3 regions of the Bacillus sp. FSL K6-3431 genome follow, and region 1 is predicted to be linked to each of the others. Evidence: predicted binding sites of a transcription regulator. Region 1 holds the regulator's gene; each other region holds the start of a gene.
The links. Region 1 encodes LexA, which represses DNA repair genes until DNA is damaged. Its sites were predicted from a motif close to CGAACATATGTTCG; they were not measured.
Positions count from the first base shown of each region.

Region 2: uvrB (excinuclease ABC subunit UvrB) is a predicted target of LexA. The motif match lies at 2,073-2,086, and genes of this name have one in related genera.
Region 3: MHB53_RS07600 (YolD-like family protein) is a predicted target of LexA. The motif match lies at 2,446-2,459, and genes of this name have one in related genera.

Region 1 covers NZ_JBBOCT010000001.1:1,000,217-1,004,419, reverse strand. Annotated here, with positions in the region: gene spoIIP (stage II sporulation protein P) at 610-1,692, shown strand; gene lexA (transcriptional repressor LexA) at 1,734-2,357, opposite strand; gene yneA (cell division suppressor protein YneA) at 2,516-2,848, shown strand; gene MHB53_RS05080 (YneB family resolvase-like protein) at 2,864-3,532, shown strand; gene MHB53_RS05075 (DUF896 domain-containing protein) at 3,645-3,878, shown strand.
Region 2 covers NZ_JBBOCT010000001.1:2,095,939-2,100,141, reverse strand. Annotated here, with positions in the region: gene MHB53_RS10865 (HD domain-containing protein) at 1-64, shown strand, start outside; gene MHB53_RS10860 (CsbA family protein) at 143-382, shown strand; gene MHB53_RS10855 (hypothetical protein) at 675-1,052, shown strand; gene MHB53_RS10850 (RNA polymerase sigma factor) at 1,036-1,575, shown strand; gene MHB53_RS10845 (hypothetical protein) at 1,559-1,786, shown strand; gene MHB53_RS10840 (DUF2164 family protein) at 1,801-2,043, shown strand; gene uvrB (excinuclease ABC subunit UvrB) at 2,219-4,198, shown strand.
Region 3 covers NZ_JBBOCT010000001.1:1,506,489-1,510,691, reverse strand. Annotated here, with positions in the region: gene MHB53_RS07620 (undecaprenyl-diphosphatase) at 1-149, opposite strand, end outside; gene MHB53_RS07615 (hypothetical protein) at 284-616, shown strand; gene MHB53_RS07610 (aspartate/glutamate racemase family protein) at 754-1,446, opposite strand; gene MHB53_RS07605 (hypothetical protein) at 2,013-2,390, opposite strand; gene MHB53_RS07600 (YolD-like family protein) at 2,499-2,801, shown strand; gene MHB53_RS07595 (hypothetical protein) at 3,155-3,775, opposite strand; gene MHB53_RS07590 (helix-turn-helix domain-containing protein) at 4,118-4,203, shown strand, end outside.

The sequences.
Region 1 (4,203 bases):
AATGTATATTATAGTAAACTCTCCTTCGTTAGTAACTGAGACTCCTACATCTGTGTTGATGCAAAATATGACCAACATTTCGCTTAAATTATGTGTTGCTAGTCTAGCCTCCCGGTAATAAACGCAGTTTCTTTTTCCTTTAATATTCCAGAATTTCTTTATTTGTGTTCTCCATTTCACTGCACTGACTGTCTATTATGAATTTTATCAAATACTTTTTTGAATTGAATTTATGGTTTTAACAAATATATATGGAAACTATATGTCTGAAAGGTTGACCTATCTATTGTGGTAGCAAAAATACGGAGGTAGTGAACAATAGAGCGTCAAAGCAGCAGGTATGTAATAATTTCAGGTTACTGTTTTTGACAAATGGAAGTGCCTTATCAAGTGCCTTCCAAAAATCTCGATAATAATATCTATTATTCTTTATTCCATATCTTAGTAGATTTGTAGCGATAAATGCCCTCTATAAACTTATATAGAGGTTTTTTGTATGAAAGAAAAGATCATCAACTCTAGCAAAAATTTTATTGAAAATTACTCATAGTCTATTATTTGTTTCATATAAATGAATAATAACTACATTCACACTAAGGATTGAAGCCGATGCTAAAAATTGCTGCAAGATCTATGCTATCCATCATAGCTATTTTCTGTTTAATATCCATCATAGCTTTTTCCAGTTTGAAAATAAGTTACTTATCATTCATAGGGAACGATGATTCAAGAACGATGTCATTTCTATATATTATGTCACTTGAAAATCATTCACTCCAATCTGTTTTGCCGTATTCACAGAAACGGTCTCTTGGTAAGGATGCATTGGCATTACTGACGAATATTAATTTGAATGATATGAAGACATTTCTGATTAGTGAAATCCCAGGTTTATATGCAGCTAGTCCTAAAATACTTATAGCAGGAGAAGGGACAGATTTTACTAATTTGCCGATTGAGTCGCCCCCTCCAGCAGATTTTGGTAAAGAAGAGAAAAGTGAAACAAAAGTGGAGGAGCCAAAGGAAGAAGCAAAGAATCAAACAAAGGACTTTACAGCTTATATTTATCATTCACATACTCGGGAATCATATTTGCCAATGTTACAAGGGGATCAAGCATCAGATAAAGAAAAAAATGTGACATTACTAGGAAAAAGACTAGGTCAAAAATTAGAAGAAAAAGGAATAAAGACTTTAGTAGACACAACGGATGTAGAAGGAATACTTAAACAAAGGAACATGAAGTACTATCAGTCATATTCAGTATCACGTGAACTAGTTACAGAAGCGATGAATCAAAATAAAAAAGTTGAACTTATTTTCGATATTCATCGGGATTCACAAAGAAAGGATGTTACAACTGCCACAATTAACGGTCAGAAGTTTGCAAAACTCTTTTTTGTTGTAGGGTTAGGGCATCCAAACTATGAAAAAAATCTAAAGTTTGCTGGTAAGCTTCACAACATGATAAAAGCAAAATATCCAAATCTTTCAAGAGGAGTGTATGAAAAACCCAGAGATAATTTTAACAATGGAATCTATAATCAAGATTTAGCTGGTAAATCTTTGGTGATAGAAATCGGTGGTATTGATAATAATCTTGAAGAATTAAATCGCACAGTAGATGTGCTTGCAGAAATCGTAAGTGAATATTACTGGGAGGATTCAGTAGAAGCAAGTAAAACAAAATAAAGCCTTGACATCTTAATTGATGCAAAGGCTCCGTTAGCTTTTTAATGAATAACTTGGCGATACAAACCAATTACTTTTCCAAGAATAGAAACTTCATGTAAAATAATCGGCTCCATATTGGAATTCTCTGGTTGCAGTCGGAAATAGTCTTTTTCTTTAAAAAATCTTTTTACTGTTGCTTCATTTTCTTCTGTCATTGCAACAACGATTTCTCCATTATTAGCTGTTTGTTGTTGTCGAACAATCACATAGTCGCCATTTAATATCCCAGCTTCGATCATACTTTCGCCGACAATTTCTAGCATAAACACATGTTCATCAGTAGGCACCAATTGTTCTGGAAGTGGAAAATATTCTTCAATATTTTCGATTGCAGAAATAGGTAAACCTGCAGTAACTTTACCTACAAGAGGGACATTAACCGTATTTTGACGTGGAATATGATCTTCATCTATTTTGAGAATCTCTATTGCACGGGGCTTAGTCGGATCTCTTCTAATGAAGCCTTTGCTTTCAAGCCTGGATAAATGTCCATGAACTGTAGAGCTTGAAGCAAGTCCGACTGCCTCACCGATTTCACGAACAGATGGTGGATATCCTTTTGATTTAACCTCTAATTTAATGAAGTCTAAAATATCCTGTTGTCGTTTTGATATTTTCAACATTATTTTCACGCTCCATTTTTTATATATATTTTAACTGTATTATATCACGGAAAATGCCCGCATACAAACATAAGTTCGAAAAAGTGTTGACTTCAAACATGTGTTCGATTTATACTAATGTTAACAAACAGAACAAACATTCGAAAGAGGGATATAGGATGAATTATATATGGAAAAAGTATTCTTTTGCTATAATCTTATTTATTTTAACTTTTGTGATGGGAATCTATGTTATTTTTAGTTCAAATAGTAATACAAATGAGTATGTTATCATTACTGTTCAAGATGGAGAATCACTATGGTCAATTTCTGAGAGATACGCTCATAATTTAGGTGTGACCACTTCAGAATTTGTTAATATGTTAGAAGAGAAGAATGAATTAAAACATAAGTTAATAAAAAGTGGAGAGCAGTTAAAGGTGCCAACACCAAATGAAAAATTAGATAACTTAGATAATCATGAAAGACAATTTGTTATTCAAACAGAATAAGGATGTGGAACAAAAGTGAAAGCAATTATTTATTGCCGCGTTAGTACAGAGAAAGAAACACAGGAAACATCCCTAATAAGGCAAGAGGAAGAACTTTTGGAAGCGGCGAATAAATGGAATTTAGAAGTCGATTCAGTTATTTGCGATCGGTTTAGCGGCTACGAGTTAGATCGACCGGGCGTATTGATAATGTTGGAAAAAATTCAAAAAGAAAATATCGATGCGATTCTTATCCAAGATGAAACAAGACTTGGTAGAGGGAATGCAAGAATCGCATTGTTACATTGCTTAATGAAGGCAGGCGTGAAATTATATAGTTTTTCTCACCATGGTGAACTTGAGATTTCTGAAACAGATTCAATGGTTCTTGACATAATAAGTATGGTTGAAGAGCATCAGCGAAAGCTCCATAATTTTAAAATTAAAAAGGGAATGAAGCGTGCGATAGCACGGGGATACCGCCCTGAAAAAAATTTAAAAAACAAAGGAAATGTTGAGGGGAGAGATCGAAAGGATGTCCCCTTGGAGGAAATAATTCGCTTCCGAAAAAATGGTCTTACGTTTGCAGAAATCGCGGCGACGATGAGAGGTTTTGGATATGATGTATCTAAAGCTACCGTACATAGAAGATTTCAAGAGTATACGCTTGAAACAGAACAGATTGGAAATACAAATAGTTCATGAGAAGATAGATGATTTGATGTCTGTCTTCTTTTTTAGTATATTTGTTTTAATTAATGACATATCGATTGGGTTTGGCTCTTGACCAAATGTAATCGTAAAAGGAGTTTTAAAGATGTTGCCAAAAGAAAAACTGGCTAGAATTAATGAGCTAGCCAAAAAAGCAAAAACACAAAAGTTAACATCCTCTGAGGCGAAAGAACAATCAAAGTTAAGGGCAGAATATTTGAAAACCTTTCGTGCTTCCATGACACAAACAATTGAAAATGTACGTGTATATGATGCGAATGGCGAAGATGTAACTCCAGATAAAGTGAAAAAGTTACAGGGAATAAAGAAATTACACTAAACCGGAATTCCCGGTTTTTTTTGTAAGGCTATAAGTGGTGTTTATAGATACGAGATTGGTAAGAAATTCTTATCTTTGTCTGGATTCAAGATGTCTACACAGCGATATTCATGGTAAAAGTCTGAAATAACATATACCAACATCGTTTATTAACAACTTTCTTATCTGTACTAGAAGAACAAAAAATACTGAAGTGAGTCACAATGAAATGGAGACAAAGCGGAGGTAATTTGTATGGTTCTCATACAAATAATTACATGAAAATTTAAAAAGGTTGTTAATTCAACAAATTACCACTATTATAGAAGAGAGAAAATGGAGAGAA
Region 2 (4,203 bases), 1.1 Mb from region 1:
TATAGAACAAAGTGAACTAACGGTCATTACGCATAAAATGATTTCGGAAAGTAGTGAAAACTAAGCGAATTTGAAAAAAGTATTAATACCTTCTAATAATTTTGATAAGATGGAAGTGAGATAGAAGATCGAGGTGTAAGAAATGATTGACAAAGTATTATCTGCAATATTCTTACCTGCATTACTAATTATCTTTTTTACAAGAATTACCTATAGTCAGATTGTCGGCTTTTTGCTCACTGTAGCATTAATCTTAGTATCTGCCTACAAAGGATATATCAATATGTGGTGGTTAATTGTGATTGAAGCTGCATCGCTTACGATTGGACTGTATTTTGTTAATGAAATGAAAAGGAAGAGAAAAAACAAAAGTGCTTCATGAGCAGATTGAATCTGTATCATGGGGCATTTTTTTAAAAAGACGGGTATCTCAGCGTCAGCAAACATCAATAAGTCAAAATCGGTTCATAAAGGCCTAACATGTTTCGTTTGTCTTGTACCAATAGTAGCTCCTAGTCTAAAACTTCCATTTCCTGTGCGTAGTTTATACATCGCTAAACTGGCGCTTTCATTTGTTTTAACGGCTATCGGATATAAAAAGCACTTTATAAATGAACCATTTCCCCTTGCTAATAGTATAACTTAGTAAATAGAAGTGGAGGAAGGTGTTGGAAATGCCGATTATAGGCTGGGTTATTAGTAGCATTGTTGCTGGTGTGGTTGGTTTTATTTTTGCTTTGGTCATCGTTCCGATGAATAAAAAGGTTATCCGTGATCAATGGGGAAAGATTGACTTTACGAAAACCGATATATATTTTCGTTGGACTAGGTGGGACACGATCATAGTGTTTTCTGCCGTTTATACATTTTTCAATATAACAGGATTACTCATTTTTTTGTTGAGAGGTGATACGATTAATAGTCCGATCATCCAATATTTCATCCATCAAACTTTTGTGTTTAGTTTAATTACTTTTATATGGCTGATTACAAAACTCACCTATGTCTTCAGGGGAATAAAAGAGCGGTGGCCAAATGAGTTACAAGAATAATAATGCATATATTAAGGTGGATTCAAATGGTAGTTTGCAATCGATCGACGCAATTTATCTCATGTACAAAGATCAAATATATCGATTTGTATACCGCTACTCTAATGATCGTCAATTTAGCATTGATATTGTCCAAGATACATTCGAAAAACTGCTGAAGAAAAATTATCTTTACATTCCAGAAAAAGGGAATTTTAAAACATATCTTTTTCAAATTGCTTATAATACAATGATGACAAAATTAAAGAGGCGTCAAAAATTCAAGGCAATACTACCATTTTTAGCTGCCGAAAGCCCGCATACCTTCGCGTTGGAAGAAAAACTTTTGGTTCAAAAAGCTGTTCAATCATTGTCAGATGAACAGAGGGCTGTTATTATTCTATCGTTTTATCATGATTTGACACAAAGAGAAACTGCAAGAATATTAGGGATACCAGTTGGCACTGTAAAGTCGAGGTTACACCATGCGTTGAAGAAACTGAAAGCAGATTTAGAGGTGGAAAATGATGAAGAATCAGGATGAAAAATTGTATGAAAAACTGAAAGGATTCCATGTCGATGTCCCAGAATTCCCGATAAGAAAATCCCGGATCGAAAGACTGGCAAATTGGTTGTTCGAAGAAGTACCATTTCCGACTACTAATTTTAAGTTAACTAGAAAAGGAATGGTACTCATGCAACTTCTCCCGATTTTTATTACCATCGCATCCATTTTACCGCTATTTTTTTTATAAAAGGAGCAATGTATATGTTAATGCCAAAGCTATCAGCAGAAAAGAAAAGACAAATGATCGGTGAAATTCAAACCTATTTTCTTGAAGAACGTGGAGAGGAGATTGGAGAAATCGCCGCAGAAATATGTTTTGATTTTATTAAGGATAGGCTTGGGCCTGTATTTTATAATGAAGCTATTCGTGATGCGCGTGAAATTGCGGAACAGCGAATGCAGACGTTGGAAGAAGATTTATATGCACTTGAGAGGCAAAATTAAACTTTATAACTATGCCATAAAAAAACCACCGAAAGTTTGTTCGTCTTTTGGTGGTTTTATCTATGTCCTTTGTGGTAAAATAAGTATAAAGACGTTTATAAAATAATCGACTTACCAAGGATGTATATAGATGGTTTATTTCGAAATAGAAAGAAATATATAGGAGGCTGTCCGCTTGGAAAATCAATTTGAACTTGTATCACGTTACCAGCCTGCTGGCGATCAGCCGAGAGCAATTAAGCAGCTGATTGAAGGCTTAAACGAAGGACGTAAATATCAGACTTTGCTTGGGGCTACAGGAACTGGGAAGACATTTACGATTTCTAATGTAATTACAGATATAAATAAGCCGACGATTGTTATCGCACATAACAAAACGCTTGCTGGACAATTGTATAGTGAGTTCAAGGAATTCTTTCCGAATAATGCTGTGGAGTACTTTGTCAGCTATTACGACTATTACCAACCTGAGGCCTATGTACCGCAGACAGACACATTTATTGAAAAAGATGCCAGTATTAATGATGAAATAGATAAATTACGTCACTCTGCAACATCTTCTTTGTTTGAGCGCAGAGATGTAATTGTAATCGCTAGTGTTTCATGCATTTATGGTCTTGGTTCTCCAGAAGAATATAGAGAACATGTTCTTTCCATCCGGACGGGAATGGAGATTGAACGGAACCAGCTACTAAGAAAGTTGGTAGATATTCAATATGCCCGCAATGACATTGATTTTCAACGCGGGACTTTTCGTGTTCGTGGAGATGTAGTAGAAATATTTCCAGTTTCTCGTGATGAACAATGTATTCGTGTAGAATTTTTCGGAGATGATATTGACCGAATAAGGGAAGTAGATGCGCTAACGGGTGAAGTAATGGGTGAACGTGAACATGTTGCTATTTTCCCGGCATCTCACTTCGTTACACGTGAAGATAAATTGAAAGTTGCGATTGAAAATATTGAAAAGGAACTGGATGAACAACTTCTTATCATGCGCGAAAACAATAAAATATTGGAAGCACAACGCTTGGAACAAAGAACGCGTTATGATTTAGAAATGATGAGAGAAATGGGTTTTTGTTCAGGCATTGAGAACTATTCGAGACATTTAACATTAAGACCAGCCGGGGCCACTCCATATACATTATTAGATTATTTTCCAGACGACTTTCAAATCGTTGTAGACGAGTCACATGCAACGTTACCACAAATTCGTGGAATGTATAATGGGGACCAAGCGCGGAAACAGGTACTTGTCGACCATGGTTTCCGATTGCCATCAGCACTTGATAACCGACCGTTAAAATTTGAGGAGTTTCAGAAACATATTAATCAAATTATGTTTGTGTCTGCCACGCCTGGTCCCTTTGAGCTTGAACATACACCAGATATGGTTCAACAAATTATTCGTCCTACGGGCTTGCTTGATCCAGTAATTGATATCCGTCCGATCGAAGGTCAGATTGATGATTTATTGGGAGAAATTAATGAAAGAATATCACGTAATGAGCGCGTATTAATCACCACACTGACGAAACGGATGTCTGAGGATTTAACGGATTATTTAAAAGAGGTCGGAATAAAGGTCCAGTATTTACATTCAGACATTAAAACACTGGAGAGAATTGAAATCATTAGAGATTTGCGACTTGGTCACTATGATGTACTTGTTGGTATTAACCTTTTAAGAGAAGGATTGGATATTCCTGAAGTATCTCTCGTGGCAATTTTAGATGCTGATAAGGAAGGTTTCTTACGTTCAGAGCGCTCTCTTATCCAAACGAGCGGAAGGGCTGCACGGAATGCAAATGGTCAAGTTATTATGTACGCAGATAAAATGACAGATTCAATGATAAAGGCGATAAGCGAAACGAAACGACGTAGGTCCATTCAGGAAGCTTATAATATTGAACACGGCATCACACCAATGACCATTCAAAAAGAAGTTCGTGATGTTATTAGAGCGACCGTTGCTGCAGAAGATGGGTCTGAATATACGACACAAGGGAAACCTAAGAAATATACGAAAAAAGAAAGAGAAAAACTAATATCTTCGATGGAGAAAGAAATGAAGGAAGCTGCAAAAGCGCTTGATTTTGAACACGCTGCACAGCTTCGTGACGCCATTTTAGAGTTAAAAGCGGAAGGATGAGTAAG
Region 3 (4,203 bases), 510 kb from region 1:
CTTGTAAACCAAAAAATTAACACAGCTAGAGCTAGGAAAAATACCAAATACTCAGCTATGAATACCATAGTCGAATTGAGATACGTAATTTCCTTACCTAAATTATTTATCATTCTAAACAAATCGACATTAATGTCAGGTATACTCATAACACTTTCCTCCTTAGGTGTTCTGAGAAAAGTATATTTGTTAAATTTGAAGTGGAAAATTGGTTTTCCTTACAATTTCCTTTCAGTTTTGTAAGATATAAATAAGACACAAATTCGTAGCCCAAAAAGGTGACATGAAAACAAACAGTATTGTCGATTATTTAAAATCAATCGGTGTAGATTCAAGTATAGCTAACCGCAAAGAGTTACTGCCAAAAATGGCATTAAAAAACTATAAAGGTACTACTGTTCAAAATACTTTTCTCTTGAATAAACTAAAAGGCGGGGTGGTTGTCAATAAGCCGAAAGGTAATCAGAAGACTACAAGTGTGGTCGATTACCTAAATTCAATCGGGCAGGATTCAGGCTTTAATAATCGAGCTAAGCTAGCTGCTAAGCTTGGTATTAAAAACTACACAGGTACAGCAAAGCAGAACGCAACTTTGTTAAATATACTAAGAAGATAAGACGAAGCGGCCTATCCATTATGTGGATGGGTCGCTTTTTTTGCTTGTAATTGGCGGTCTCTTCTTATTGAACTAAAGCACCCGTTGATGAAGAAAAAAGTAATGTACCTCGGATCGAAGTACAGTGTCTAATCAAATTATTTTTCTAATGCCATATTAACAGATTCAATGGCATGTATTACTGTTGTATCAAATAATGGCACTTCTGAATCCTCTGGTTTTACTAATAATCCAATTTCTGTGCAACCTAATATTATTCCTTCAGCTCCATCATCAATTAACCTCTTGATAACCTTTTTGTAATAATCCCTTGATGATTGTTGAATTTCCCCTAAACATAACTCTTCATAAATTACTTTATTTATAACTTTTCTATCCTCATCATTTGGTATCAAAACCTTAATACCATTAAATTCAATTCGTGTTTTATAAAAGTCTTGCTCCATCGTATATTGAGTACCAAGTAAACCAACCGTACTTATTTCGGACTTTTGAATTTGATTTGCTGTTGAATCAGCAATGTGTAAAATTGGTAAGCTAACTTTTTCTTCAATATATCTAATCACCTTATGCATCGTATTTGTACAAATTACAATAATTTCTGCACCTGCCTTTTCCAAAGACTGAGCAACATCGCCTAATAATTTACCAGAACTTTCCCAATCACCTTCAGCTTGATAGCGTTCGATTTCTTCAAAATCCACGCTATATAAAATGCACTTGGCTGAATGCAATCCTCCCAATTTGGTTTTCACTTCTTCGTTAATAATACGATAATATTCTAACGAGGACTCCCAACTCATTCCACCAATAAGGCCAATAGTTTTCATAAATATTCCCCTTTCCATTTGAAATATACTGAAAATTATATATGAATTTAATAGACATTGTACAGTATCTTTCTTATTAAACAAACGTTAGTTGAACAAAGATATTTTTACACATTATTGTCTCTTAAAAATAGCCTGGACAGGTATAAGAAACATAGTATAAGTAATAATATATGTATCCTTGGTTTCCACTTTCCCTATAGCCTCCTCATAACTGAGGGGGCTTTTTTTATTGCATAAAATAAAAAATCCTCGCTTTTCTCAGACAGTTTGTACAATCAAATTCGACATTTTCCAATATATTATTATTAAGGTCGACCTTAATAGTTATAAAGGAGGTGTAGAGTATGTGCTTTGAAAATGAAAGAAGTCGGCGTAGATTGATATGTGAGTGTCGTGAAGAAAGGCGCGAGCGCAAGCATTGTTGTGACCGTGATCGTGATCGAGACCGAGATTTTGACTGTAAGTGCAGAGAGCGTAGACATAGACACGAAGATATTAAATGGTAATTAAAAATAGGCCGGCGTTGACCGGGCTTAAATTAAAAGCTAAATCGACCTATCCATTTATATGGACGGGTCGCTATTTTTGCTTTGTCCACCATTCATATATTCCCTCAACATCTCCTCAACCTTATTCCCTAAATGAGGATTAAAATAATTTGTCTTTTCCTCAAAGCCATTGTATAAAAATAAATAATTTGTAGACGTTTCGTCTTTGCCGACATAAACAATCTTTATATTATTTTTGTACAAATATCTCTTTACCTCAGCTAGATCCTTTTTTATTACCTTCATTAATTCCTCTATTACAACCATATAAGGGCCTTTAAATTTAAAAGGATTAACCTCGACCACTTTCAAATCCCGTTGTAATACTTTTATTAGAAAGGGTAAACAAACTGCTTTACTCAGTATCTCCCTATCATGATCAGGTATCATCATTCATCCTCCTGATTTAATATTTCTCTTATCTTAACCAAAAAACATATTTTTGACAAGAACGAACGTTCGTAATACAATGAGAACAAATGTTTTAGGAGGATGATAATAATGTTAGCTGTACCAAAGCCGAAGAAAGCGAGGAAAGAATCAAAAGCGACTCCGAAACTTACAGAAGAAGATTATATTGAAATTGGAGAGAGGATTTCAGAAGCATATGAATTTGAATCAACAATCACTATAACTACATTTCGAAATAGGAAACATGAAAAATTCACAGGTATAATTACAGGAATGAACGCAGGAACCAAAATGATCGATCTTGATACAGGAGAGATTGATCATATTAAAATAAGTGTTAATATTATTGTTTGTGCAATAAGAAAAATCCCCGTTCGTGAGAGCGGGGACTAGTTTATTGTTTATGTAATTATGCGAACGTAAATTCTGTTTTAAGTACGGAAATAGTAAATCGTCAACAGTTCGTCAACAACAGCAAAAAATGCAGTTGTTGACGGAAAAAAAAACCCTAGAACTGTTGTGGCTCTATGTTTTACGGTATGATTCCGAAGGGGCTCGAACCCATGACCTCCACCCTGTCAAGGTGTACGGTAGGTAATCGGAAAGTCTACGCTATGTCAAACGTTGTCTTATTACGTTAAGTCTTGCGATATGTCATTGTCGTTATTTCGATTATAGCGCATAGCACCGTCACCTTGCAAGAAAGCATTACGCCACCCTGCGCAATTAAGCGCCGGGCTTTTCGTCTATTCTAACGCTTTATGTACGAAGTAATTATCGGCAATATCCGGAGCATTATTATAATCTACGTTTTCAAAGTCGATGTCTTCGAAAGTTTCCCTCGGAAAATCGAGCGACATTACTTTAGCGTCCGTTTTATTTCCTTTCGTATCAACTAACGGAAACTTCCATATGAACGAGTATAGTTCGACATCGTTAATAGCCGCCAATTCTTCGAGTAAATCGAAAGTATCGCGCCACATATTTTTCCTCGTCATATTGACGGACAAGTTCTCATCGGCATTAAGCCATATGTTTACTACGTCTGCATAAACGTCCACCTTCTCAATACGCGGCTTTTTCGTGTTCGCCTTTTCACCTAGCTCAGCGTGGATAATTTCGGAAACCTTTTCGTCCAGCGTTAATTCCTTCGACTTTTCTTCAGCGGGGGCGTCCGGCTTGATCGTAACTTCCGTACCGGCTTCTTTGACTTCGTCCTCTACATCGATAAAAGGTGCCGTGCTGAACATCAGTAATAATCCGCCTAGTAATACAGGTAAAGCGATCTTCTTATCGAACTTCTTAACGGTGAGCACAATGCCGGCAATCATTACGATTAATCCCACAACAAACAATCCGTATAACAACAGAAAAACCTCCTTCTTCCTATATAGGTCCATATTACCGTATTTCCGTATATATTTCAGTGGATTATGAAAGTTTTTAAATTAATTTTGGGAAAATGTCGCAGATTACGTTTTCGTTTTGGGTAGTTAAGTATAAGGCGAAAAAGAATTTACGAAATAAATGTCCCACTTTTTAAATTCGTCTGGGCATATAGAGTAAGGACGAAATAAAAGAATTTGCGAAATAACTATCCACTTTGGATTCCTATTCGATAGAGGTAGTAAGAGGGCGGAAAGGGAGGCGGTAATTTGGCGGATGAAAACAATCGAACAGTAATCGACTTTCGCAAGCGTAAGTTTTTCATGATGACTCGCGATATAGTCGACAATGATACGCTCCTCACAAAGCCGGTAGACATCGCGGTTTACGCCGTTCTATGTATGTACGC